DNA from 2 places in the Sporosarcina pasteurii genome. Region 1 is predicted to be linked to the other one. Evidence: riboswitches for the same ligand, from Rfam matches in the RefSeq annotation. Region 1 holds a riboswitch; the other holds the start of a gene.
What was found. A riboswitch is a leader RNA that binds a small molecule or an ion and turns the genes downstream of it on or off. The one in region 1 is predicted to bind S-adenosylmethionine.
Positions count from the first base shown of each region.

Region 2: linked by a shared signal. The riboswitch ahead of AB1H92_RS12460 (methionine ABC transporter ATP-binding protein) and the one ahead of AB1H92_RS04600 (hypothetical protein) in region 1 are both predicted to bind S-adenosylmethionine.

Region 1 is NZ_CP160452.1:1,009,163-1,021,828, reverse strand. Features, by position in the region: gene AB1H92_RS04655 (M20/M25/M40 family metallo-hydrolase) at 1-1,379, opposite strand, end outside; gene AB1H92_RS04650 (DUF4910 domain-containing protein) at 1,401-2,726, opposite strand; gene queC (7-cyano-7-deazaguanine synthase QueC) at 3,096-3,755, shown strand; gene AB1H92_RS04640 (VUT family protein) at 3,755-4,306, shown strand; gene queF (preQ(1) synthase) at 4,320-4,808, shown strand; gene AB1H92_RS04630 (mechanosensitive ion channel family protein) at 5,105-5,923, shown strand; gene AB1H92_RS04625 (DUF3784 domain-containing protein) at 6,047-6,379, opposite strand; gene AB1H92_RS04620 (SurA N-terminal domain-containing protein) at 7,639-8,376, shown strand; gene AB1H92_RS04615 (YdiU family protein) at 8,479-9,951, opposite strand; gene AB1H92_RS04610 (thioesterase family protein) at 10,056-10,463, opposite strand; gene AB1H92_RS04605 (DUF6241 domain-containing protein) at 10,538-11,083, opposite strand; SAM riboswitch class I at 11,309-11,418, shown strand; gene AB1H92_RS04600 (hypothetical protein) at 11,519-11,788, shown strand; gene AB1H92_RS04595 (LLM class flavin-dependent oxidoreductase) at 11,823-12,666, shown strand, end outside.
Region 2 is NZ_CP160452.1:2,595,245-2,607,910, reverse strand. Features, by position in the region: gene AB1H92_RS12505 (5'-3' exonuclease H3TH domain-containing protein) at 1-149, shown strand, start outside; gene AB1H92_RS12500 (C39 family peptidase) at 169-696, opposite strand; gene AB1H92_RS12495 (3-hydroxyacyl-CoA dehydrogenase/enoyl-CoA hydratase family protein) at 928-3,312, shown strand; gene AB1H92_RS12490 (acetyl-CoA C-acetyltransferase) at 3,471-4,646, shown strand; gene AB1H92_RS12485 (acyl-CoA dehydrogenase family protein) at 4,979-6,769, shown strand; gene AB1H92_RS12480 (arsenate reductase family protein) at 6,964-7,320, shown strand; gene gcvH (glycine cleavage system protein GcvH) at 7,625-8,005, shown strand; gene AB1H92_RS12470 (toprim domain-containing protein) at 8,170-8,508, shown strand; gene AB1H92_RS12465 (thioredoxin family protein) at 8,522-8,821, shown strand; SAM riboswitch class I at 8,875-8,979, shown strand; gene AB1H92_RS12460 (methionine ABC transporter ATP-binding protein) at 9,133-10,158, shown strand; gene AB1H92_RS12455 (methionine ABC transporter permease) at 10,151-10,819, shown strand; gene AB1H92_RS12450 (MetQ/NlpA family ABC transporter substrate-binding protein) at 10,885-11,715, shown strand; gene AB1H92_RS12445 (dicarboxylate/amino acid:cation symporter) at 12,076-12,666, shown strand, end outside.

The DNA of each region.
Region 1 (12,666 bases):
ACATCTTTTCTAACAACATCAAACAATCCTGCACCGATAATATCTAATGCCGTTTGCATACGTTCTGCCGAAATATTATCTTCAATTGTATCTTGCGGTGTATGATACACTTTTTCGATATGGTAAATTAATGGATCCCAGCTGTCAATGCCCATCCAAATGAACAATGCAGATGGAATGCCTGCATTATGGAATGGTACGTGGTCACTTGAACCAAATCTACCTGGTAAAATCGCAGAGTTTCCAAGGCGCGCACCTGCTGCTGTCGCAGATTTAGTTACGATATTTTCGTTACCGTCTACAGTCATTGCATAGAGATGCGTGGCAGCTTCGTAATTTGTCGCAACCATGTCTGGATTGAAGACCGCCTCAATCTTGTCACGCTCCGCCTGTGACAACTGGTCTACATAGTAACGCGAACCAAGCAGTCCTCGTTCTTCCGATCCGAATGCGATAAACTTCAAATCTTTATCTGTGTGATAGCCTTTAAAGACACGTGCCAACTCAAGCATTAGTCCCGTTCCAGAAGCATTATCATTCGCGCCTGGTGCGCCTACAACGCTATCCATATGTGCACTCAAAATAACTTCTTTACCGTCAGCGTTATTGCCTTTCGCTTTCTTCGTACCAATTACGTTTACCGATTCTAAATCTGTGTAATGTGTTGCTGTTAATTGAAGCTCAACAGGTCCTTCTTCCAACCGCTCTTGTAGCCATACACCTTGAATATAAGCAGCACCGTAGACTGGCACATCATATTCCTGGGTTAAGCTTGGGTTAAATGTAGATCCATAGTTTCCTCTACCACCTACAACGCTTTGTAAAATAACACCAGCCGCTCCAGCATTCACTGCGTGGTCCACTTGTAAACGATAGTCTGTTGTCGAATTTGCACGAGTTAATAAAACGATTTTTCCTTCAACGTCTTTAGAGAAATCTCCTGCATGGGTTCCTCCTTCTACGTAAACAACTTCTGCAGAAACTGCTTCGTCACTTATTTTCCCATTTGGTGCAGCGCCAAGTTGCCAAGACGTACCATCCGCAAATGTTACATCTGCAATATATTGATCCGCTACTGGAAAGTATTGGTACTCAACATCATACCCGTAACTTTTCAGCTGAGACGCTACGTAATCGGCAGCTTCCTTTTCTGACTCCAGTCCACCAACTCGCGGGCCGATTGTTTCTGATAAATATTTAATATGCTCAATCGCTCTTTCTGCTTCGACTCTTGCAACGACTTTCTGGTCATGGGCAGAATCAGATTTACCATTGTTGACAACAACTGGCGTTTTCGCGTCAACAGGCGTAAACGTTGCCGGTGATGCACTAAATACAAGTGCTCCCGCTAGTGCAATAGATATAAACTTTTTCTTCATCTAGTAAACACCCCTACTCTCTTATTTTCTAATTAATTGATAGACTGAAGCGCCTACCAAATCTCCCGCTTCTTTTAAACGTTCAGTACTAATATGTTCAATCGTATCGAGCGGCGTATGGTAGTAAGGCTCCAAATTCGCCGTTCCAGGTTCCCTGCGAATAAAGTTAACCGCCGGAATGCCTACTTCATGGAACGCAACATGATCCGATGAGCCTCTTTGGTAAAGCACTAATTCTGATGGTGTCCCAATTCTTTCCGCAGTCGCCAGTGCCGTTTCCGATACAATGTTTGCTTTGCCGTCGACTGTGTTCATATAAATTGCCGTTGCATTCTCCCAACTTGTCCCGACCATATCCATGTTAAAGTTACCAATGCTTCGTGAAATTTCATCTTCAGTCAATTGGCTCGCATAATATCTTGAACCTACCAAGCCGATTTCTTCAGCACCGGCAAAGACAAATCGAATTTCTTTATCAATCGGATAGCTCTTTAACACGCGTGCGAGTTCTAACGTAACCGCAGTTCCAGATGCGTTATCATTTGCGCCTGGTGCAAATGGTACGCTGTCAAAATGTGCAGAAACGTGCAAAATCTCATGGTTATTTCCTTTTTTTGGTGCACGTGTCGCGATAATGTTTTGCGATTTCACATCTGTTAATGCATCGACCTTTAAAGTAACTGTGCCATCGTTCCTAACTACATCCGCGATAAGCGCTTCTCCGCTCGCCTTTGAAATGCCTCCTACTGGAATTGATGCTTCACCAATAGATGGATTTAATGGGCCTGGCGATTCGATATTGTTATAAATCAGGACGCCAACCGCCCCTGCCGCGTATGCGTTTTCAACTTTTTCCTGGAACGTAAAGTCGCCTCGCGAAATTAACGCAATCTTACCAGCCGATTCTGCCGTGAAGTCATTTGCATAGCCTAACCCCGCATCATATAATTGCGCTGTTAACCCCTCACTGGCTGTTGAGGCGGATCCAGCAGGAATATTGATGAGTACTTCATCCCCCGCAGAAGTTTGCAAATGTCCAATCATCTTATCCGGAATTCTAAACTCCTGGACTTCAACTTCATATCCATAGGATTGAAGACGGTTTCTAATAAAACTTGCGGCCTCCCTCTCTTCCTCTGTCCCTGTTACACGAGGACCAATCGTTTCCGATAAATGATACACATCCGCGTACATCCGCTTCTCACTAATTGGTGCAATCACTTTCTGATCATGCGCCGCCTCGCTTTGTCCAGGTGCTGCCAATACAGTCGTCGGCTCTAATACTTGTCCTGGAATAATGAAAACCCCTGATGTGGCAATGACTGTCGACATCAGAACCACCTTCATCTTCTTTTTCACTAAAACTCCTCCCTTTCCATGAATTAGTAAATTGTATTAAAAGCTATTCCGGTCCTGTTATCGGAAACCCTTCTTTGTAGACTGAAAAGGGTTCATTCTATTCATGAATATTCAGTCTAATAAACCTTTTGAATTATGAACTTCCTAAACAAATATTAAATTCAACATGTCCCCTATCCCTATTTCACTAATACTATGAAGATATCTTTAAACTTTATTAAAATAGTTTGATAAAATATAGATTTACGTGTATATTTTATACTGGAAAATGTTTGGCGACCTTCAGATACTAACCCAAGGTTTCAATTACAGATTTCCTACAGAGGGTTCGAAACCATCCCCTCTAAAATAAAAACTATGGAGGAATTAACAATGGAAAAAGCAGTAGTTGTATTTAGTGGCGGACAAGATTCTACCACATGCTTATTATGGGCATTGGAAGAATTTGATGAAGTAGAAACCGTCACTTTTTTGTATGGGCAAAGGCATGAATTGGAGGTTGATTGCGCCAAAAAGATTGCGAATGATCTTGGTGTAAAACACAAAATGATTCAAATGGATCTTCTGAATCAATTAACTGAAAATGCCTTAACAAGGAAAGACATGGAGATTGAAGAAGGAAAAGTCCCAAATACATACGTAGAAGGTAGAAATCATATTTTCCTTTCTTTTGCAGCGATTTACGCAAAAACAATCGGGGCAAAAAACATTATAACCGGCGTAAGTGAAACAGAATTTAGCGGATATCCTGATTGTCGAGATGCGTTTATCCAATCATTAAACACCACAGTCAATTTAGCAATGGACGCCGAGTTAAAATTTATCACGCCTCTCATGTGGAAAGACAAAGCAGAAGTTTGGGAAATGGCAGATCAAATGGGACGGCTTGAGTACATTCGGGAAAACACCTTGACTTGCTATAATGGTGTTATCGGGGATGGTTGCGGAAAATGTCCATCTTGCAAGTTAAGAAATGAAGGTTTACAAACCTATTTACAAAAGCGTGCTGTCTTATGATTAGAATCTCAATTTATTTATTATCGATTGTATTAGCTAATGTCATTACTGCTAGATTTGCGCCACTAGATTTAGGGTTGTTTATTATCCCTTATGGTACATTATTTATTGGTTTAACCCTTGTGATGAGAGACATGGTTCAAAATAGATTTGGCAGATTTAACACGTACCTATTAATTGTTTTCGCCCTCATCTTATCGGCGATTTCAAGTTATTTGTTGGGCGATGCATTATGGGTCGTATTTGCAAGTACACTAAGCTTTATTGTTTCTGAAACGGCAGATACTGAAATCTACACACGATTTAAATTACCGTTTGTAAGAAGAGTTTTTTATTCAGGTGTCGTTGCAGGCTTTTTAGATTCAGCATTGTTTGTCATTATTGGAATCGGACCCCTTGGGCTAAATTTTGTTCCTTGGGAATTAGTCCCTTACGCCATACTAGGCCAATGGGTTGCTAAAGTGTTGATGCAGCTAATTGTTGCAGGTGGCATTAGACAAGTGGTTATTAAAATGAATATTTATGAACCGAACATTTCGGACGTAAAATAGGAGGAAAATGAACATGAGAAAAAGCGATACGAAAGACCTTACATTATTAGGCAATCAAGAAACTACTTACAATTACGAATATGATCCAGACATTTTAGAGACATTCAATAATCAACATACGGAAAATGATTATTTTGTTAAATTTAATATTCCAGAGTTTACAAGTCTTTGTCCAATGACGGGGCAACCTGATTTTGCTACGATTTATATCTCGTATATGCCAGATATTAAAATGGTTGAGAGTAAATCTTTAAAACTCTATATAGGAAGTTTTAGAAACCATGATGGGTTCCATGAAGATTGTGCAAATACAATTATGAAAGATTTAATTAAATTGATGGACCCTAAATATATAGAAGTATGGGCTAAATTTACACCACGTGGCGGTATTTCAATCGACCCGTATTGTAACTATGGAAAACCAGGGACGATTTATGAAGATATGGCTCGAGAAAGAATGTTCAAGCATGATATGTATCCAGAGACTGTAGATAATCGATAAATTTATTTACTGGGACAATTAAGAGATGATTTCTGTATTGCGCAGAAGTCATCTTTTTTTAGTGCTTTGCTTTCTTATTATAGTTTTCAGGTATAATTATCACCTAAAATTCCGCCTTCCAATTTCATATCAAAGATTGCTATTGTTAGGTGCTTGTAATTGAAGTAATGATTAGTTGCAGTAGAGGATTATTATCATTACAATAGTTATAAAAATACATGATTGCAATAGAACCATCCCTAATGAAGGCTTCCTATTGCTTGTTTTTATTTTAATAAATGTTTGGGGTTGATCGAATGTCTTTCTCAGAAAAGTTCCTACAGTTGCCCATAAATATTGGAATGGTCGCACTGCTAATTATATTGATCGTTTATTTGATTCGCAAATCCGTCAAGGTTTTCTTAGAAAATATGTTTATCTTCGATGAGAATCGGAAAGAAACTTTAATTCATTTCACTAACCAGGCGACGAAGGTATTAGGATTAGTATTTTTCATTTTTTATATGGTCAATCATTTCTTTCCACTGGAAAATTTTTTCACCGGTTCAGTGGTCGTCGTCGGTGCCCTGGCATTGATTTTCCAACACATCATCCGCGATTACCTAATGGGGATAGCCTACTTATTTGAACGCCAGATTTATCATGGGGATTATGTCATCATCAATGGTAAGCAACAGGGAAAAATTGAGGAAATTAGTATTCGCTATTTGAAGATCCGCCAGAACGATGGCTATCTCTATACGGTTTCCTATAGCAATATCACGGAACTTCAAAACGGAACTCGGGGGATGCGCCGGGTAACCGAAAGCCTTGTTCTCGACTATACACAAAAACCGGAAGAGGCTTTCAAAGTGCTAGAGGAAGTTGCACAAACCTGCAACGAGAAATACGGCGAATACTTGTTGAAAGATCAAAATGGTGTTCCTATGGAAAGTTTCAAATTCAATCAAATTACTGAGCTGAATGTGGATTTCAGAGGTCACCGGTATTCATTGACAGGGATTGTGAAGGAAGACGATTTCGTGGAAGCGGCCAAAAAAGTTAGATATGAACTAGCGAGGGCTGCCTACGAGAATAATTTAATCATGGCAGAAAATAATCACACAAGCCATTGATATTAAAGAGCTGCGTAATCAAATAATGACTTACGTAGTTCTTTTATATTTATACAACTCATTGAAGAGGCTCATAACCCTCATTTACTGCTACATATTTCAAAGATACATGTAAGTAAATCATCATGATTCAATCTCATTCTTTTTAAACCGATTCCCCGTGTTCGCATATATCACCAAAAATAATACAATCCCGAAAAACAAAACGAGGCCAACGATAAACAACCAATTGGCTTGTAATAAATCGCTCAATATCCAAAAAATCATACTAAATGATAGTGCAAACATCATTTTCCCCATAAATTTGCACAACGCAATTGTATCGTATTTACCTTTCTCCTCTTCAGACATCGTATTATAGCCAGCAATTAAAAAAGCGCCTTTTCCCATACTAAACATAATGCCTAACGAGATGAATGACAATAGAATGATTCCAGTAATTAGTACACCCGCCAACTATTTCACCTCATTTTATTCATTTCAATCATCTTTTATAAATTAACTAAACTTTACCACCCACATCCACGTCATACAACTCTTCTACCATGCGCGATTTAGTCAAGTTTTTGTGGGTACTGTTTTAAAGCAGAGGTTTTCTCTTCTTGGATAGTTAATTAATCCGTTTTTAAAAACACCAAATAACCATGTTGATTTCCGTTCCGAGCGGACGCGTTCCGTGGGGCGTGCGGTGAGCCTCCTCGTCGCGAAAACCGCGCTCCTGCGGGGTCTCACCTGTCACGCTAATCCCACTGGAGTCGCCGCTCTGCACTCCAATCAACAGAGATTCCTTATACATAAGTTTTTATAAACGCAAATAACTTATATAACTTTCTTTATTAATAAATTTGTTATTTCAAAATCCCTGTAATCCTTTAAATGCTTTATAAACAGGTTTTCCTGTTGTTTGATGTAAGTAAGACAGATTTTTTCAACTAACAGACTTAATCCCTTTACGCCTTCAAATTGTAAGTGTTAATCTATAAACTTACGTATTTCTCACTTTCCATGTCATAGTAATAATTTCAACTCACTTCGATTGAAGCGAATAAAGAATCCATCGTCATTTTTCGTATGTCCTTCAATTGAAAGCTTGCTTTATCACGGTTTTCGACAATAGATCTAGGCCTACCAAGAGCTGGGTGAACATGTCTGAATTAGTTTGTTGAGATGTTCTAATTAAATCTGTTTCAATTTCAATTAATGTTGGTAAATTCATGTCATTTATAATCATGTGGTTTCCCTCCTGTAGTGTTGTGTAAAAACCTCACTATAGAAGTAGAGAGCCTTTTTTCTGCCTCTAAACCCAAGTAATTTCACGTGGATACCAATTAATCGGAGTGGAAATCGGCGACTCCAGCGGGAACAGCGCGAGCTGAAAGCCCCGCAGGAGCGCAGCGACGAGGAGATTGAAGCCGTGCCCGCGGAAAGCGTCCGATTGGAACGGAGATTAATTGCGTTATGGATTTTTTATTTATCACCCACAAACATTTCACTCATACACTGCACACAACAAATTTCATCAATATTCGAGAGTATATGTCGAAAAAAATAGTTGCCCGGGAAATGTTTCGTATTTCCCTTAGAAAATAATTAATTTCGTTTGTGACGAATATGACAATGAAATGACAATTCAATTTTTTAGAGGGTTATCGGTTTTAATTTCTTTCAATATTCGTTATGATGCTCACTAAGCATATGGAAGGAGACTATCCAACATGAATTTAAAAAAGATATTTTTATCGTTTTTCGCCGGTGCACTTGCACTTAGTTTAGCGGCTTGTAACGGAGACGAGAAGGCCCAAAAAGAAGAGGTTTCTGAAGAACAAGTAAATGTTGAAGAAATCCAAGCAAAGTTAGCCGAACAGCAAGTAGACAAGAATGACATTGTCGCTGTTGTCAATGATGAGGAAATTAACGGCGAACAGTATAACGCTGTATTAATGTCGATTCAAACGCAAATGCAACAATCGGGACAAGATCCATCAAGCGAAGAAGCAGCAGAACAAATCAAAGATCAAACGCTCGATACACTTGTCAACCAAACCTTGCTCCTTCAACAAGCAAAAATTGAGGAGATTAAAGCTTCTCAAGATGAAATTGAAGAGGAATATAAAGCATTTGTCCAACAATTTGGGGATGAAAAGACATTAATTGAAGCATTGAAACAAGAAAATATGGACACAGAAAACTTAAAAGAACAAATTTCGGAATCCATTATTTTCCGTAAGTATCAAGAGCAGGTCACCCCTATCGAAGAGGTTTCAGATGAAACCGTTAAAGAATATTACGAACAAATCGCTGCGCAAACAGAGGATGGCGAACAAGAACTACCTCCACTGGAAGAATTAAGTGAGAATATCAAACAAATCATTCAACAAGAAGAACAACAGAAAAAACTAAGTGCCCATCTTGAAACGTTAAAAGAAGACGCAAAGATTGAATTGAAAATTTAAATGTTAAACTAGCCCCTCATTGTATTGAGGGGTTTTTTTATGCGATCAAAAAACAAAAAAAGAAGTGAACCGCAAGAACGCTGTCCAACTTCTTCATCCTAATTATGTCCCACAAAATGTTTGGTAAGGTTCTTCAAAATCTGGTACTGTCGCAAACGCATGTTGTGCTGATGTATGTGCATAAGGATCGGCTAATGCATCTAATAACTGTTTTACGACACTAAAATCCTCCTGTTCAACAGCGGCCTCAATTGCTTTTTCAACATAATAATTTCTTGGAATAATGGCTGGATTATGTTTTTTCATCAACTGATATCTATCCTCTTCAGATTGTGTCTCAAGGGTGATTCTTTCTTGCCAAGCGTCATGCCAGTGCTTAAATTCGTCTGTCTCAAAGATTTTGGCATCACATAGCTGATTAAAAGTCAAAGCCAGGAATGTATTTGTATAATCGGCTTCGTATTTCTCCATTAAGTCTAGTAGTTGATTAATTAACGATTCGTCATTCGTTTCTTCATTCAATAAACCTAGCTTTTTCCTCATACCTGAAAGCCAATGATTTTCATACAACTGCGGATAATTTGATATCGCATCTTGTGCGATTCGAATCGCTTCCGCCTCATCATCATGTAAAATAGGAATGAGCGACTCGGCAAACCGCGCTAAATTCCAACCACCAATGGGCGGCTGATTTTGGTAAGCATAGCGACCACGTCTATCAATTGAACTGAACACTGTTGCGGGATGGTACGTATCCATAAACGCACACGGTCCATAATCAATCGTCTCACCGCTAATTGTCATATTATCCGTATTCATCACACCGTGAATAAACCCAACAAGTTGCCACTTAGCAATTAACGATGCTTGCCGTTCAATCACTTTCTCAAGTAATGCTAAATAACAATTGTCTGCATCATTCGCCTCTGGATAATGGCGTTCAATTGCGTAATCCGCCAGTTTCTGAAGGTCTTCGTCCGTTCCCCAGTTAATTGCAAATTCAAACGTACCGACGCGTAAATGACTTTTTGCCACACGAGTTAAAATTGCCCCTGGTAGCACCGTTTCTCGCATAATGCCTTCTCCTGTGGTCACAACAGCTAAACTGCGTGTCGTTGGAATGCGAAGTGCATGCATCGCTTCACTAATAATATACTCGCGTAACATCGGTCCAAGTGCAGCCCGTCCATCTCCTCCTCGGGAATACGGCGTTCTTCCTGAACCTTTTAATTGTATATCCACTCTTTCATCTTTTGGCGTCAGTTGTTCACCAATTAACATCGCACGTCCATCGCCAAGCATCGTAAAATTACCAAATTGGTGACCTGCATATGCTTGAGCAAGCGGCATGGCACCTCGAGGCATTTCATTGCCCGCAAAAATAGCAGTCCCGCTGCTCCCTTTAAGCGCCTCAGCGTTTAAACCAAGTTCGTGCGCCAACGCGTCATTGAACAACATCTGCTTTGGTTCCTGTACAGGATTCGGCTCCATTAACGTGAAAAATTTTTCTGGCAGTCGCGCATAACTATGATCAAAACGCCATCCTGCGTCTACATGATTCGATTGATTGTCCATACTCTACTCCTTTTTTTCATCATAGAACTGAAATTAGTTTTTACTGTTCATAATCAAATATACACATTGTACTGCCTGACAGAGGGCGAACAGTTGCGTTCATTTTATGTAATCTTCGAATGATGGAAGTGACGAGCAATTTCTTCAACAACTGGGATGCTGTTTCTTGTTGACGTGTCAAACATTACAAATGTACAGATGGATTTTGTCATTACTTCATTATTCTCATTATAAATGACTTGTTTTAATGAAAAACTTTTCGTCCCCATTTTCATTGGCTTCGTTTTGATGGTTAAACGTTCTCCTAGCTGAGCTTCTTTTACATATTCAACTTCTAACTTCAAAATAACCGCTGCAATATTCCTTGCTACCATTGCAGAAAAAGGGATATTGATGCTGCGAAACCACTCCGCACGCTCGTTTTCCAAATGCTCAATATACCTTTTGTAGTTCATATGATTGAAAATATCAATATCTTCATTCATTACTTGAATTTCTGTAGAGATTTTCACCGGTGTTGTCCCTCCCAAAATCGTTCTAGGTCATAGATTATAAACAAAAAAGCAACGCTTACTCTATTCGTACGTTACTTTTTTTCTACGATATTAAAATGCTTTTTGATATATTCTCTTTCCTCTTCGACAGACATGATTCCATATGCCTTACCAATGGTTCCGTTTTGTAAATTCCAAATCGCATTATGATCAGAATCGACTTGAGAAAAATCATTCTTTTCCCATCTCTTTAGAATACTTAAATAAACATCAGCATGTATATAGTTGTTTTGATTCAATTCCACTACTTCGATTAAACGTAGCACGCGCTCTTGAGTCAGTGGAAGGAATCCCCATTTCTGATCAGCAAGAACTTTTTGATGCGACATATCATGAATCGCTTGTTGCACATTTTCTTCAGCTAGTCCATCTGGAAACTCTTCCTCGATAGGCATATCTCTTATGTCATCAATTTGAATGATTGTCTCCTCTAGTTCTTTACCATCTTGATTCTGCGCTACCGCTGTGTTCTCTGAGACAGTAACATTACTTTTATTCCATTTAATGAAAACGCTATGGCCAATCAAACTAAATAACACAATGCCCAATGTTATAAAGATAACTTTCTTATTTCTCAATGTCTTCACTCCCATACCAATAGTATTATACTAAAAGTTGGAAAGCAATCACCGTTTTATTCACTATCTTCCTAAATTTCAATCTCCAGGTTCTTTTCACCCATTTTCAAATATTCCTTCAAATACGCTTGACTCTTTCAAAAAAGAGAGATAAGCTTCTATCTAATGTTACATCATTAATGACAGGTAATATCATCGGTATTCCATAAATTAATTAAATATTGCTTCTTATCAAGAGAGGTGGAGGGACTGACCCTTTGAAACCTCAGCAACCAGCAAATTCATTGTATGGTGCTAATTTCAGTAGAATACATGCGTATTCTAGAAGATGAGATGGCTGAAACTACTAACCTTTTGGTATTTCACCCTCTTCTCATCTGTGAGAAGAGGGTTTTATTTTTACAAAAGATTTGCATGTCGAAAGAGGTGATATTTTTGACAATTGATGTTCATTTACCTGATCTTTTATTCGTCCGAAAAATTGAAGTATCTTTTCAAATTAACCGGGGCGTTTACAATACGATTGATGCATGGTTTTACGAAAATGGACACATCGATGTTTTGGAAAGACGTCAACATATTCTAACGTTTTTGCAATATATAAAAGCGAAATTGGAAAAAGAACAATCAGGCAAGCGCCTTCATTTCCCAGGCGGTTTAACAAATACGTTGGAAAATTATGTAGCCCTTCAAAAAATCGGATAAAACCATAACAGAAAAATCTTAGGAGGAATTCATAATGACTAAAAAGAGAATTTTATTAAACGCATTTGAAATGAACTGCCCAAGTAACCAATCCCCCGGACTTTGGTCACATCCAGACGGAGAAGCACATCGTTATACAGATATCAACTATTGGATTGAGTTTGCAAAATTATTGGAAGAAGCACAGTTTGACTCGATTTTTTTAGCAGATGTCCTCGGACCATATGATGTATACGAAGGGAAAAGAGATGCAAGTCTTAGGCAAGCAGTCCAGTCCCCCATCAATGACCCGCTACTCATCGTTCCGGCCATGGCAGCCGTAACAAAGAATTTATCCTTTGGAATTACTGCGTCCGTCACACATGAACATCCTTATACATTTGCCCGCCGTATGTCAACGTTAGATCATCTAACAAAAGGTCGGGTTGGTTGGAATGTTGTGACGTCTTATTTGAAAAGCGCAGCACTTAATATGGGACTTGATGAACAAATTGCACACGATGAGCGCTATTCAATCGCTGAAGAATATTTGGAGGTTTGTTATAAATTATGGGAACAAAGCTGGGATGAAGATGCTGTCGTTCGGGACACAAAAAGAATGATGTACGTTGACCCTGATAAAGTCCATGACATTCAACATAAAGGAAAGTATTTCACCGTTCCAGGGGCTCATTTATGTGAACCTTCCCCGCAACGTACACCCGTCATTTATCAAGCTGGTTTATCGCCAAGAGGCAGTGCATTTGCCGCACAACACGCTGAAGGAATTTATGTATCGATGCCAACAACTGATATTGCCCGTAAGTTTGTCGATAAAATACGCGGTCAAGCAGATGAATACGGAAGAAGTGGCAAGGACATTAAAGTATACAGCCTCT
Region 2 (12,666 bases), 1.6 Mb from region 1:
TTGCGGAAATACATTGCGATTTGGAAGTCGAGGCATCACTCGAGGAAATGCCCATTCCAAATTACGATGACAATGTGAAGCAAACGCTTGAACAACTAGGTTATTCACTTGTCATGAGACATGCGAATTCACTTTATGTGACGAATTAAAAAAACGCCAACAAGACAGTTACCAGTCGTCTTGTTGGCGTTTTTTTCTATCTATTTTAACAAAAGTCAAAATGTCCCGATTTGGAGCGTATGGCACTTTTCGGATTTGGCAAGGGCGATTTTTACCGCCATTATCATGAATAAATAGCATCAACCCGCTTTCACTTTCCTCATAACCAACGATAGGAACCCAATGATAATCAAAGGAATAACGACCGCGCCACTTCCACCTAAACCATTTATCAAACTTCGCTGCGACAGGATATCCTTTGTCGATTTGTTTTTTCACTTCTTCAATTGAACAAGTTGCTACGACCCAATCATCACCTAACAGTTTAGAAAGATTGCGAACGAAACGCCACGTAAATAAGCCAATTGCTGTTCCCCCTAGCCGTTTATATAATTGATTAATATCTTGAAAACGGTTCGGGAAATAATAATCAAGGATGGCATAGGCTGTAACAGGGCCACATGCAGATGCGCGGTAACGTTTATGAATATCGGGGTCGAATTGTGATATTTTCTTTAATGGTAGAATATTTCTCATAAAAAGGCTCCTTGAAAAAGTGTTTTGTTCATTATATGCTAGCACTTTTCACGCCAAACAAACATATAAAACAATATGAATGATGATTCATTAATTATAAGTTTTTTAAATAAAAATATTGCGAAAACAAGAATAATAGATTACAATAATATTCATAGAGGTTGTTTCTATATTTTTTTTGACTAATAATGAATGAGTATTCATTCAAAGGGGTAAAGGGAGGCAGGACACGTGGCTTATCAAATAAAAAAGGCAGCAGTTTTAGGTTCAGGTGTAATGGGGTCTGGTATTGCAGCACATCTTGCAAATATCGGGATTCCAGTACTTTTACTAGACATCGTCCCTGGGGAATTAACAGCTGATGAAGAAAAGCAGGGACTTACTTTAGAGGATCGTCAAGTACGGAATCGATTTGCAACAGGTGCTTTACAAAAATTAATGAAACAAAAACCTGCACCATTAACGACGAAAAAGAATATGTCGCTTATCGAGGCAGGAAATTTAGAAGATGATGTAGACAAATTAAAAGATGTTGATTGGATTATTGAAGTAGTTGTTGAAAACTTAGACGTGAAGAAGAGCCTATATGAAAAAATTGATGCAGTACGCTCTTCCGGAACGATTGTCACTTCAAATACATCCGGCATTAGCATTGAGGCGATGATGGAAGGGCGTTCGGAAGATATTCAAAAGCATTTCTTAGGGACGCACTTTTTTAACCCACCACGTTATTTGAAGTTATTAGAAGTGATTCCAGCAAGTACGACAGCGCCAGAAGTTGTCGATTTCATGGTTCGCTTTGGGGAAGATACATTAGGAAAAGGTGTCGTCATCGCGAAAGATACACCAAACTTTATTGCCAATCGCATTGGCACATACGGTTTGTTAGTAACTTTGCGTGAAATGGAGAAACGCGGTTATTCAATTGGGGAAGTTGACTCCGTGACAGGCACGTTAATTGGAAGACCAAAATCAGCGACATTTAGAACGCTGGATGTTGTTGGATTAGATACATTCGTTCATGTCGCAAAAAATGTTTATGACCACACTGATGGTGAAGAGCAACAAGTATTTGATACACCTGAATTCATGAAGAAAATGGTGGAAAACGGATGGCTCGGTGCAAAAACAAAACAAGGTTTTTACGTGAAAAAAGGCAAGGAAATTTTAGAACTGGATCGTGCAACATTTGAATACGTTCCAACGAAAAAGTTGAAAACGCCTTCAATTGAAATGGCAAAACAGCAAAAAGGTCTTGGCAATCGAGTAAAAACACTTATTTATTCAGAAGATCGTACAGGGGAAATTTTATGGAGTATCTTTGCACCAACACTTCTTTATTCGGCAGAATTAAACGGAGAAATTGCTGATGACATTGTCGCGATTGACAATGCAATGAAATGGGGATTCGGCTGGCAACAAGGACCATTTGAAACATGGGATGCCATCGGTGTGAAAACATCTGTAGAAAAGATGAAAGCTGAAGGATTTGAAATTCCAAGCTTCGTTCAAAGTTTATTAGAGAAAGGTTATGAAACTTTCTATAAGGAAGAAGATGGCGAACGATTCTTCTTTAATGGAGAAACGTATGAGCCGGTACCTGTTAATGAAAAAGTGATTGATTTAAAACAATATAAAAAGAAGCATGGCGTCATTAAGAAAAATTCAGGTGCGAGCTTAATTGACTTAGGCGACGGGGTTGCGCTTCTTGAATTTCATTCACAATCGAATGCGATTGGCTTAGACATTATTCAAATGATTAACTTTGCGATTGAAGAAGTAGAGAAAAATTATAAAGGACTCGTCATTGGAAACCAGGGGAAAAACTTCTGCGTGGGTGCCAATCTCGGTTTAATTTTAATGGAAGCACAAGATGACAATATTTTTGAATTAGACTTTGTTATTCGTTCATTCCAACAAGCGATGATGAATATTAAATATGCGAAAAAACCAGTTGTTGCGGCACCATTTGCAATGACACTTGGCGGAGGAGCCGAGGTTTGTTTACCAGCTGCGCATATCCAAGCAACAACAGAAACGTATATGGGACTTGTTGAAGTCGGCGTCGGGTTAATTCCAGGCGGGGGTGGAAATGTCAACTTATATACGAAGCATTTGAAAGGATTACCGAATGGCGTGGATGTTGATTACCAAAACATCGCCAATAAAGTATTTGAAACAATTGCGATGGCGAAAGTTTCAACTTCTGGCGATGAAGCACGCGAAAATAACTTCTTAGATTTTGCGGATGGCATTAGTGTAAACGGCGACCATCAAATTTATGATGCCAAACAAGTAGCGCTTGCGTTATATGAGAACGGATACAAAGCACCGAAGCGCGAAAAAGTTCCAGTAACGGGCGAGTCTGGTTATGCAACGTTATTGCTTGGTGCGGAAGCGATGCATTTATCAGGTTATATAAGCGATCACGATTTAAAAATTGCGAAAAAGCTTGCGTATGTGATTGCAGGCGGAAAAGTTCCGTACGGCACGTTCGTTGATGAACAATACTTATTGGATTTAGAACGTGAAGCATTCCTAAGCTTGGTGGCAGATCCAATGTCACAGCAACGTATGCAGCACATGCTCATAAAAGGAAAGCCGCTTCGTAATTAATTAAGTAAAGCTAAAGGTGTTGTTTATCCGCGACAAGTATGAGGCGAATTGGTGGAGTAGCGCACTTTGCGATATAGACAGTTTGTTTATGACTTGAGCAGCGGATGACGCCTTGGAGTTGGATTTTATAGGGAAGTTTGAATAGGGAGGATATGAATATGCGTGAAGCAGTGATTGTAGCCGGGGCGAGAACACCGGTTGGGAGAGCGAAAAGAGGTTCACTTGCAACCGTGCGTCCAGATGATTTAGGAGCACTAGCAGTAAAAGAAACATTAAGACGCGCAGACGGTTATGACGGTGCAATTGATGATCTAATTATCGGTTGTGCGATGCCAGAAGCGGAACAAGGGATGAATATGGCAAGAAATATCGGGGCACTTGCCGGATTACCAGATACAACGCCGGCGATTACAATTAACCGATTTTGTTCGTCTGGGCTTCAGTCCATCGCTTACGGGGCTGAAAGGATCATGCTTGGCCATTCAAAAGCGATGCTAGCAGGCGGAGCAGAATCGATGAGTATGGTGCCAATGATGGGGAATACCGTACGTCCAAACGTGCGCTTAGCTGAAACTGCACCAGAATATTATATGGGGATGGGGCATACGGCGGAACAAGTTGCCAAGAAGTACGATGTTAGCCGTTCCGACCAAGATGCATTTGCAGTACGGTCGCATGAAAGGGCAGCGGCAGCAATCGAAGCTGGAAAATTTGTTGATGAAATTGTACCGGTTGACGTTGTACAAAGAAGCGTCGACGACAATGGAAAGCTTCATGAAAAAGAGTTCACTTTTGAAATGGATGAAGGCGTTCGTCATGGTACGACAGAAGAGGTACTTGGCAAATTACGACCAGCTTTTTCAGTGACTGGTTCCGTCACAGCCGGAAACGCATCCCAAACTTCTGACGGTGCAGGCGCAGTACTCATTATGGATCGTGAAGTTGCTGAAGCAGAAGGACTCACACCCATTGCAAAGTTCCGTTCATTTGCTGTAGGAGGCGTCCCACCAGAAGTGATGGGAATTGGCCCAATTGAAGCCGTTCCAAAAGCATTGAAAATAGCCGGATTAACAATTGACGACATCGACCTGTGGGAATTAAACGAAGCATTCGCTTCACAATCCTTACAAGTTATTCGCCATCTGGGGCTAGATATGGATAAAGTGAACGTCAACGGTGGTGCCATCGCACTCGGTCATCCACTTGGCGCAACAGGAACTATTTTAACCATTCGTCTTATGAATGAACTAAAACGTCAACAGAAGCAATTCGGTGTTGTCACGATGTGTATCGGTGGCGGTATGGGTGCCGCGGGCGTATTTGAGATGTTATAAGAAAAGCTGAAAGCATCGTTTAGGCGCGACAGGCATAAGTCGAGCTGACGACGTGGCGCATTTTGCCACAAAGTCAGATTGCTTATGACCCGAGCGACTGATGCTTGAAGCTGGATCAAGAAAAGCTGAAAGCATCGTTTAGGCGCGACAGGCATAAGTCGAGCTGACGACGTGGTGCATTTTGCCACATAGTCAGATTGCTTATGACCCGAGCGACTGATGCTTGAAGCTGGATCAAGAAAAGATGATTTGTTTGTAAATTAGATGAGAATATTGATTTTCAATTTAGGAAAAGGGAAAGTTCATGTTCATAAAAAAGGGAGGAACATAAAATGACGAAACAGGTAGAGGCAAATGAGTTTGTTAAAGGCGGCGCGTTCTTAATCGAGGACATTGAGCCGGCACGTGTATTCACACCAGAAGATTTTACGGATGAGCAAAAAATGATTGCGCAAACAACGGCTGAATATGTTGAAAAAGAAGTGAAGCCTGTCATTGAAAACTTGGAAAACCATGAGTTTGAGCATTCTGTTAAGCTATTGAAAAAAGCAGGGGAACTCGGTTTACTAGCAGCAGATATTCCAGAAGAATACGATGGACTTGGATTAGACAAAATTTCATCAGCATTGATTGCTGAAAAAATGTCTGTAGCTGGTGGGTTTTCAATTACACATGGTGCCCATGTTGGAATCGGATCACTACCAATCGTTCTCTTTGGAAATGAAGAGCAAAAGAAGAAGTACTTGCCGGCTTCCGCAACAGCTGAAAAAATATTTGCCTATGCGTTAACGGAACCAGGCTCGGGATCAGACGCACTTGGCGCTAGTGCAAATGCGAAACTAAATGAGGCAGGTACACATTACGTATTAAATGGTGAAAAGCAATGGATTACAAACGCTGGATTTGCTGACGTGTTCATCGTTTATGCTAAAATTGATGGAGATAAATTCTCTACGTTCATCGTAGAAAAAGATTTCCCAGGCGTTTCTGTAGGTCCTGAAGAAAAGAAAATGGGGATTAAATCATCTTCAACACGTACATTGATTTTACAAGATGCGGAAGTACCAGTTGAAAACCTATTAGGAGAAATTGGTCGTGGGCACGTGATTGCCTTTAATATTTTAAATATTGGCCGTTATAAACTAGGCGTTGGTACGGTAGGAGGTTCTAAACGTGCGTTAGAATTAGCAATCACTTATGCAAATGATAGGAAGCAATTTAACACACCGATTTCTTCATTTAACTTAACAAAAGAGAAAATCGCAACGATGGCATCTAAATTGTATGCTGCTGAAAGTTTAATTTACCGTACAGTAGGTAATTTTGAAGAGCGTGAAAGTGCGATGTCAGAAGAAGAGTTAAAAGATGGAAAGGCAGTTGCAGCATCGATTGCAGAGTACGCAATTGAATGCTCTATTAACAAAGTGTTTGGCTCTGAAGTGCTAGATTATATCGCAGATGAAGCAGTTCAATTGCATGGCGGATACGGATTTATGTCTGAATATGAAGTTGAGCGAATTTACCGAGATTCCCGTATTAATCGTATTTTTGAAGGAACGAATGAAATTAACCGTATGCTAGTGCCTGGAACATTTATGCGAAAAGCGATGAAGGGTGAATTGCCGCTTCTGCAAAAAGCGCAAAGCTTACAAGAAGAGCTACTTATGATGATGCCAGAAGAAGTTGGCGATGAAGCTTTAGCACAAGAAAATGTACTTGTGAAAAACGCAAAGAAAATCGGTCTGCTTGCGGCGGGACTTGCGGCACAGCGCTTTGGTACAAAACTAGAAGCGGAGCAAGAAGTACTTGTAAACATTGCGGATATCGCACAAAACATCTTTGCGATGGAATCTGTACTGTTGCGTACGGAAAAAGCAATTGCACGAAATGGCGAAGAGAAAGAGAAGCAAAAAATCTTATATACTGAAATCTTCTGTCAAGAAGCATTCGAAGCTATTGAAAAAGATGCGAAAGAAACACTTCTATCGGCGGTAGAAGGAGATAACCAGCGTATGATGTTGTCCGCATTACGTAAATTAACTCGTTCTACGCCGTACAATATTATCGCGAAAAAACGTGAAGCTGCTGAAAAGCTGATTGACGAAGCGAAATATACCGTTTAAATAAAAAACGAAACCGCCATTCAGCCGCGACAGGCATACGTCGAACTGACGGAGTGGTGCACTCTGCCGCATAGTCAGTTTGCTTATAACCCGAGTGTCTGGCGATAAAAGTTGGATCAAAAACCCTTCAGATGACTATTAAAGCATCTGAAGGTTTTTTTTGATATGATGGGGGCACTGGAGGGAATTTAATTATGGACATTACATATTACGGATATCCTAAATGCAGCACATGCCGAAAAGCGAAGAAATGGCTAACAGACAAAGGCATCGACTTTGTCGAGGTGAATCTTGTAGAAGCACCTCCAACGGTAGAAACATTACAAGAAATGATTGAAACTTCGGGACTCGACATTAAAAAGTTTTTCAATGTCAGTGGGAAAGTTTATCGTGAACAAAACTTGAAAGATAAGCTACCAACACTGTCGGACGAAGAAAAAGTAGCGCTACTCGCTTCAAATGGTATGCTGATTAAAAGACCAATTGTATTTGGCGATGGGAAAGTGACAGTTGGTTTTAAAGATGAAACGTTTGACGAGGTTTGGGGCTAATTGTTCCGAATTTCAAGTCGGAAAGTTATCTAATAAGTTAGTAGACTTATCAGGTAATCTTGTATTTTAGGGTAAACTATGGCATTATTGAAGTGACTGAATTAATTTTATAATGATTGATTATGATGCAAAAACGAATGTTGTGGTAGATTCGTATCGGAAGGTTCGGTTATATGGATTTATTTCCGTTAATTGTAGTGGAAGGGGTCTTCCCAGGATGGAAATCAAAGCAGTCCGGATTTTCCTAGAGTATGTTCGATTATGAAATTAATTCAATTAACTATGAATATTTGGAGGCTATGACATGAACACACCGAAAGAATTGAAGTATTCTGAAGAGCATGAATGGGTGAAAGACGAAGACGGTAAATACCGTATTGGTATTACACATTTTGCGCAATCGGAACTTGGCGATATTGTTTTCGTTGAACTTCCGGAAGTAGGCGATGACATTACTGCGAACGAGCCATTTGGTAGCGTTGAGTCTGTAAAAACAGTTTCAGAACTATATGCACCAATTAGTGGTAAAGTTGTAGAAGTGAACGAAGAGCTAGAAGATAGCCCTGAATTTGTAAACGAATCTCCATATGAACAAGCATGGATGATTGTCGTTGAACCATCAGATGTTTCAGAACTAGATTCACTCATGTCAGCTGAAGAATACGATAAAATGACAATTGAGTAATCAATGAAAACCGAACGTCGGGAGAGTTATTCCCTGACGTTTTTTTCTTGCAATCATTCATGCATGAAATTTTGTGCATAAATGAGTATGATAAAGTTCATGGATGGAAAACTATACAGCAGTATTGCGTTTGAATAAATGGTAAACGAGGATGGAGGGATTGTGTGGACCGACAAAAAGTGATAGTCGTAGAAGGAAAAGCAGATCGCTTTCGGTTAAAACGGATCCTTGCTGAACCTGTTCAAATCATTTGTACATTTGGTACGATTAGTGAATATCATCTTGATGAATTGATGGAACCTTACGAGGCGAGTGAACTTTTTGTTTTTGTAGATGCGGATGATACAGGAGATAAAATTCGCACTTTATTCAAAAAAAACTACCCTTGGGCGATTCATTTATATACTGATGAATTTTATAAAGAAGTTGAAACGACCCCGTACGATATCTTGGCTGAACAATTGGATGGCTATTTTAATATTCACCGAGAATTTTTACTGTAAGAGGATGATGGTTATGGAAACGTGGACACGTGAACAATGGGAAACTGTGATGCATGATTCAAGTAAAGCTTTGTTCTATTTATATACGCCTATTTGTGGGACGTGTATGGTTGCGTCTAAAATGATGGAAGTAATTCATGCGATGAGGAAAAGTATACCAATGGGAAAGGCAGACTTGAATTATATTGAAGACTTAGCAGTAGACTATCAAATAGAAAGTGTGCCTTGTTTACTCATCGCAGAAGATGGTGTCATAAAAGAGAAAATCTATGCTTTTCAATCTGTTCCACATTTACTTGAAAAGATTGGTTGACAAAATTCAACTAAATGTGATAAGTTATTAGTTATTATAAAAGAATAGTAAAACTCTTATTAAGAGCGGCGGAGGGAAGTGCCCTATGAAGCCCGGCAACCATCACATTTGTGAAATGGTGCCAATTCACACAAAGCGGTTGCTTTGGAAGATGAGAGATTGGACAAACGATTTTTTTTAAAAAACGTAAAGCCTTTCTACTCACTTGGTGGAAAGGCTTTTTAATTTATCGGAAAGTAAACATACTATATGAGAGATAGTATCTACCAAAGCGTTCAAGCAATTGGATTTTAAATGAAGGTGGAAAAAAGATGATACATTTACAAGATGTTGTAAAACAATATGGGACAGGCCCAAATCAGATTGCGGCCGTAGATGGCGTCACGCTTTCGGTTAGGGAAGGCGAAATATTTGGCATCATCGGTTATAGTGGTGCAGGAAAAAGTACGTTAATCCGCCTATTAAATGGGCTTGAAATGCCAACTATTGGATCGGTTAAGGTTGGCGGATTAGAAGTTTCTTCAATTAAAGGTAAACAATTAAGATTGGCGCGTCAAAAAGTGAGTATGATTTTCCAACATTTCAACTTACTATGGTCAAGAACCGTGAAAGATAATATTGCTTTCCCACTTGAAATCTCAGGTGTTGCGAAAGCAGAACGTGAAAGGAAAGTAGCGGAATTGATCGAGTTAGTCGGTTTGAGCGGACGTGAAAATGCTTATCCGTCTCAATTATCGGGAGGTCAAAAACAACGAGTGGGCATCGCACGTGCACTTGCAAATGATCCGGAAGTATTGCTTTGCGATGAAGCAACATCAGCGCTAGATCCTGAAACGACTGACGCGATCCTCGACTTATTAACAGATATAAACGAACGTTTAGGTTTAACGATTGTCCTGATTACGCACGAAATGCATGTCATTCGTAAAATATGTCATCGTGTTGCCGTCATGGAAGCTGGAAAAGTCGTGGAAATTGGTGATGTGCTGGAAGTATTCCAAACACCGAAAGAGCCGATTACGAAACGATTCGTCGCACAATTAACAGAGTCTGCTGATGCAAAAGAGGCAATTGAGCATCTTAAAGAAGAGTTCCCGACAGGAAAGCTTGTCAAGCTTGCTTTTGTCGGCGAGCGCACAGAACAACCAATTCTTGCAAGTCTAATCCGTAAATTCAACATTGACGTCAATATTGTCCAAGGGAATATTTCCCATACACAAGCAGGGGCATATGGAACGCTCATTTTACAGCTTGTTGGTGACGATGAATTGATTGAAAAGGCAATTGGCTATCTTCATGAACAAGATGTACAGACGGAGGTGATTGGTCATGATTGAAAGCCTTCTACCAAATGTCGATTGGGATAAAATGTGGGAAGCAACTATAGAGACGCTTTACATGACCGTCATGTCAACGCTGTTTACATTTATTATCGGATTAGCGCTAGGCATCTTATTGTTTTTATCAGCCCCTGGACAATTATGGGCAAATAAATTCATTCATACGATTACCGGAGCCGTTGTAAATATATTCCGTTCCATTCCATTTATTATTTTAATTATATTACTAATTCCGCTTACAAAGTTACTTGTCGGGACAATGCGTGGACCTGAAGCAGCTTTACCGGCGTTGATTATTGGTGCGGCACCGTTTTATGGCCGTATGGTTTTAATTGCACTACAGGAAATTGACAAAGGTGTGATTGAAGCTGCAAAGTCAATGGGTGCAAAAACATCTACAATTATTTTCAAGGTGTTAATTCCTGAATCGATACCGGCCCTCATCTCAGGGATTACGGTTACAGCGATTGCGCTCGTGGGATATACGGCGATGGCTGGTGTTATTGGTGCAGGAGGGCTTGGTACATTGGCTTTCTTAGACGGTTTCCAACGTAGTCGAGAAGACGTCGTATGGGTCGCAACGATTCTAATATTAATTGTTGTATTTATTATCCAATTCATTGGAGATTTGTCTGTTAGAAAACTAGATAAAAGATAATTATTTGGGAACAATAGGCTTAGCTTATTTACCATATAAACATACGGAAAAGGGGAGTTCATACAATGAAAAAGTTTTTATCTGCGATTTTATTGGCGGCACTTGTGCTAACATTGGTTGCTTGCGGTACGAAAGACGATAAAACTACTGGTAGCGGCGATAAAGAAACAGAATTGGTTGTTGGTGCTTCAAACACACCTCACGCAATTATTCTGGAGCAGGCACAACCGTTATTGAAAGAAAAAGGCATTAATCTTGTGATTGAGGAATATACTGAATATGTGTTACCTAACAAAGATTTAGATTCCGGTGATTTAGATGCAAACTATTTCCAACACATCCCTTTCTTAGAATCTAATATTGCTGATCATGGTTACGATTTTGTCAATGCTGGCGGAATTCATATTGAGCCAATTGGTGTTTATTCGAAGAAGTATGACTCACTTGAAGCGTTGCCTGAAGGTGCAACAATTTTAATTAGTAACTCTGTTGCAGATCATGGTCGTGTACTTGCGATGCTTGAAGCACAAGGTCTGATTAAGCTTAAAGAAGGCATTGATAAAACGAAAGCAGAAGTTAAAGATATTGTCGAAAATCCGAAAAACATTCAATTCGATGCGAACTATGAAGCTGCATTGTTACCGCAACTTTATAACAATGACGAAGGGGATGCTGTTCTGATTAACTCAAACTTCGCGATTGATGCAGGATTAAACCCACTTGAAGATTCTATTGCGATTGAAGAATCCGACTCGCCGTACGTGAATATCATTGCAGTACGTGCTGGTGATGAAGACAAAGAAGAAATTAAAGCATTAGTTGAAGTATTAAAATCAGATGAAATTCAAGACTTTATTCTTGAGGAATGGGAAGGCATTGTTGTCCCTGTAAAATAAACTTAAAAACTAAAGCATCACTTCTTAATGAGGTGATGCTTTAGTTTTTTAATCAATTGAGGGGGTGTGAGAAAAGGACTAGAAGCGATTTTCGTGAAAAGTTCATTGGCGAGCTGAATAACATCTGGAATTCTGTTTAGCTTTTTTTGTATCCTTCGTGAAAAAGAACTATTCAGATGTTTGGTGAATTTATTTTCAGTGAAAAATGTTTATACGCGAACGATGAAAGTGATTTTTTGTCTAAAATTCGTCTTTTGGTGTAAGAAAAATTTGTTTTTTCTTAAAAAAAACTATGTTAATCTTATAGGCGATATGATATATTAGATGCAGTTTTAAAAAAGATAAAAAGGGGGAATCAATTTGAAATTTAGAATTGGTTTGATCGGAAGAATTATTATCGCGATTGCACTTGCTGTCGGTCTAGGATTATTGCTTCCGGCTATTCACGAAGGTTTTGCTAATTGGGTTGTCAGACTCTTCGCAACATTTAATATGTTGTTTGGCGGTTTTTTAAATTTTGTTGTCCCATTAATTATCATTGGGTTTATTGCACCGGGTATTGCGCAACTTGGGAAAGGGTCCGGGAAATTACTCGGAATTGCAACAGTATTTGCTTACGCATCAACAATATTCGCTGGAATAATGGCTTTTGTTGTAGCGACTGCTATCCTTCCTAATTTTATCGGGAGTGCAACTGACACGAGTGTTGCTGAGGCTGCGAGAGAGGCTGGGACTGCATTTTTTGACCTGGAAATGCCACCGGTTATGGGCATTATGACTGCGCTTCTTATTGCATTTTTATTTGGAATTGGAATGGCTTCGATTGGCAGTAAAACGATGTTACCAGTTTTCGAAGAGTTTCAATTAATAATAGAAAAAGTGATATCATTTGTCATTATTCCATTACTACCTGTCCATATTTTCGGGATATTTTTGAATATGACCTATACA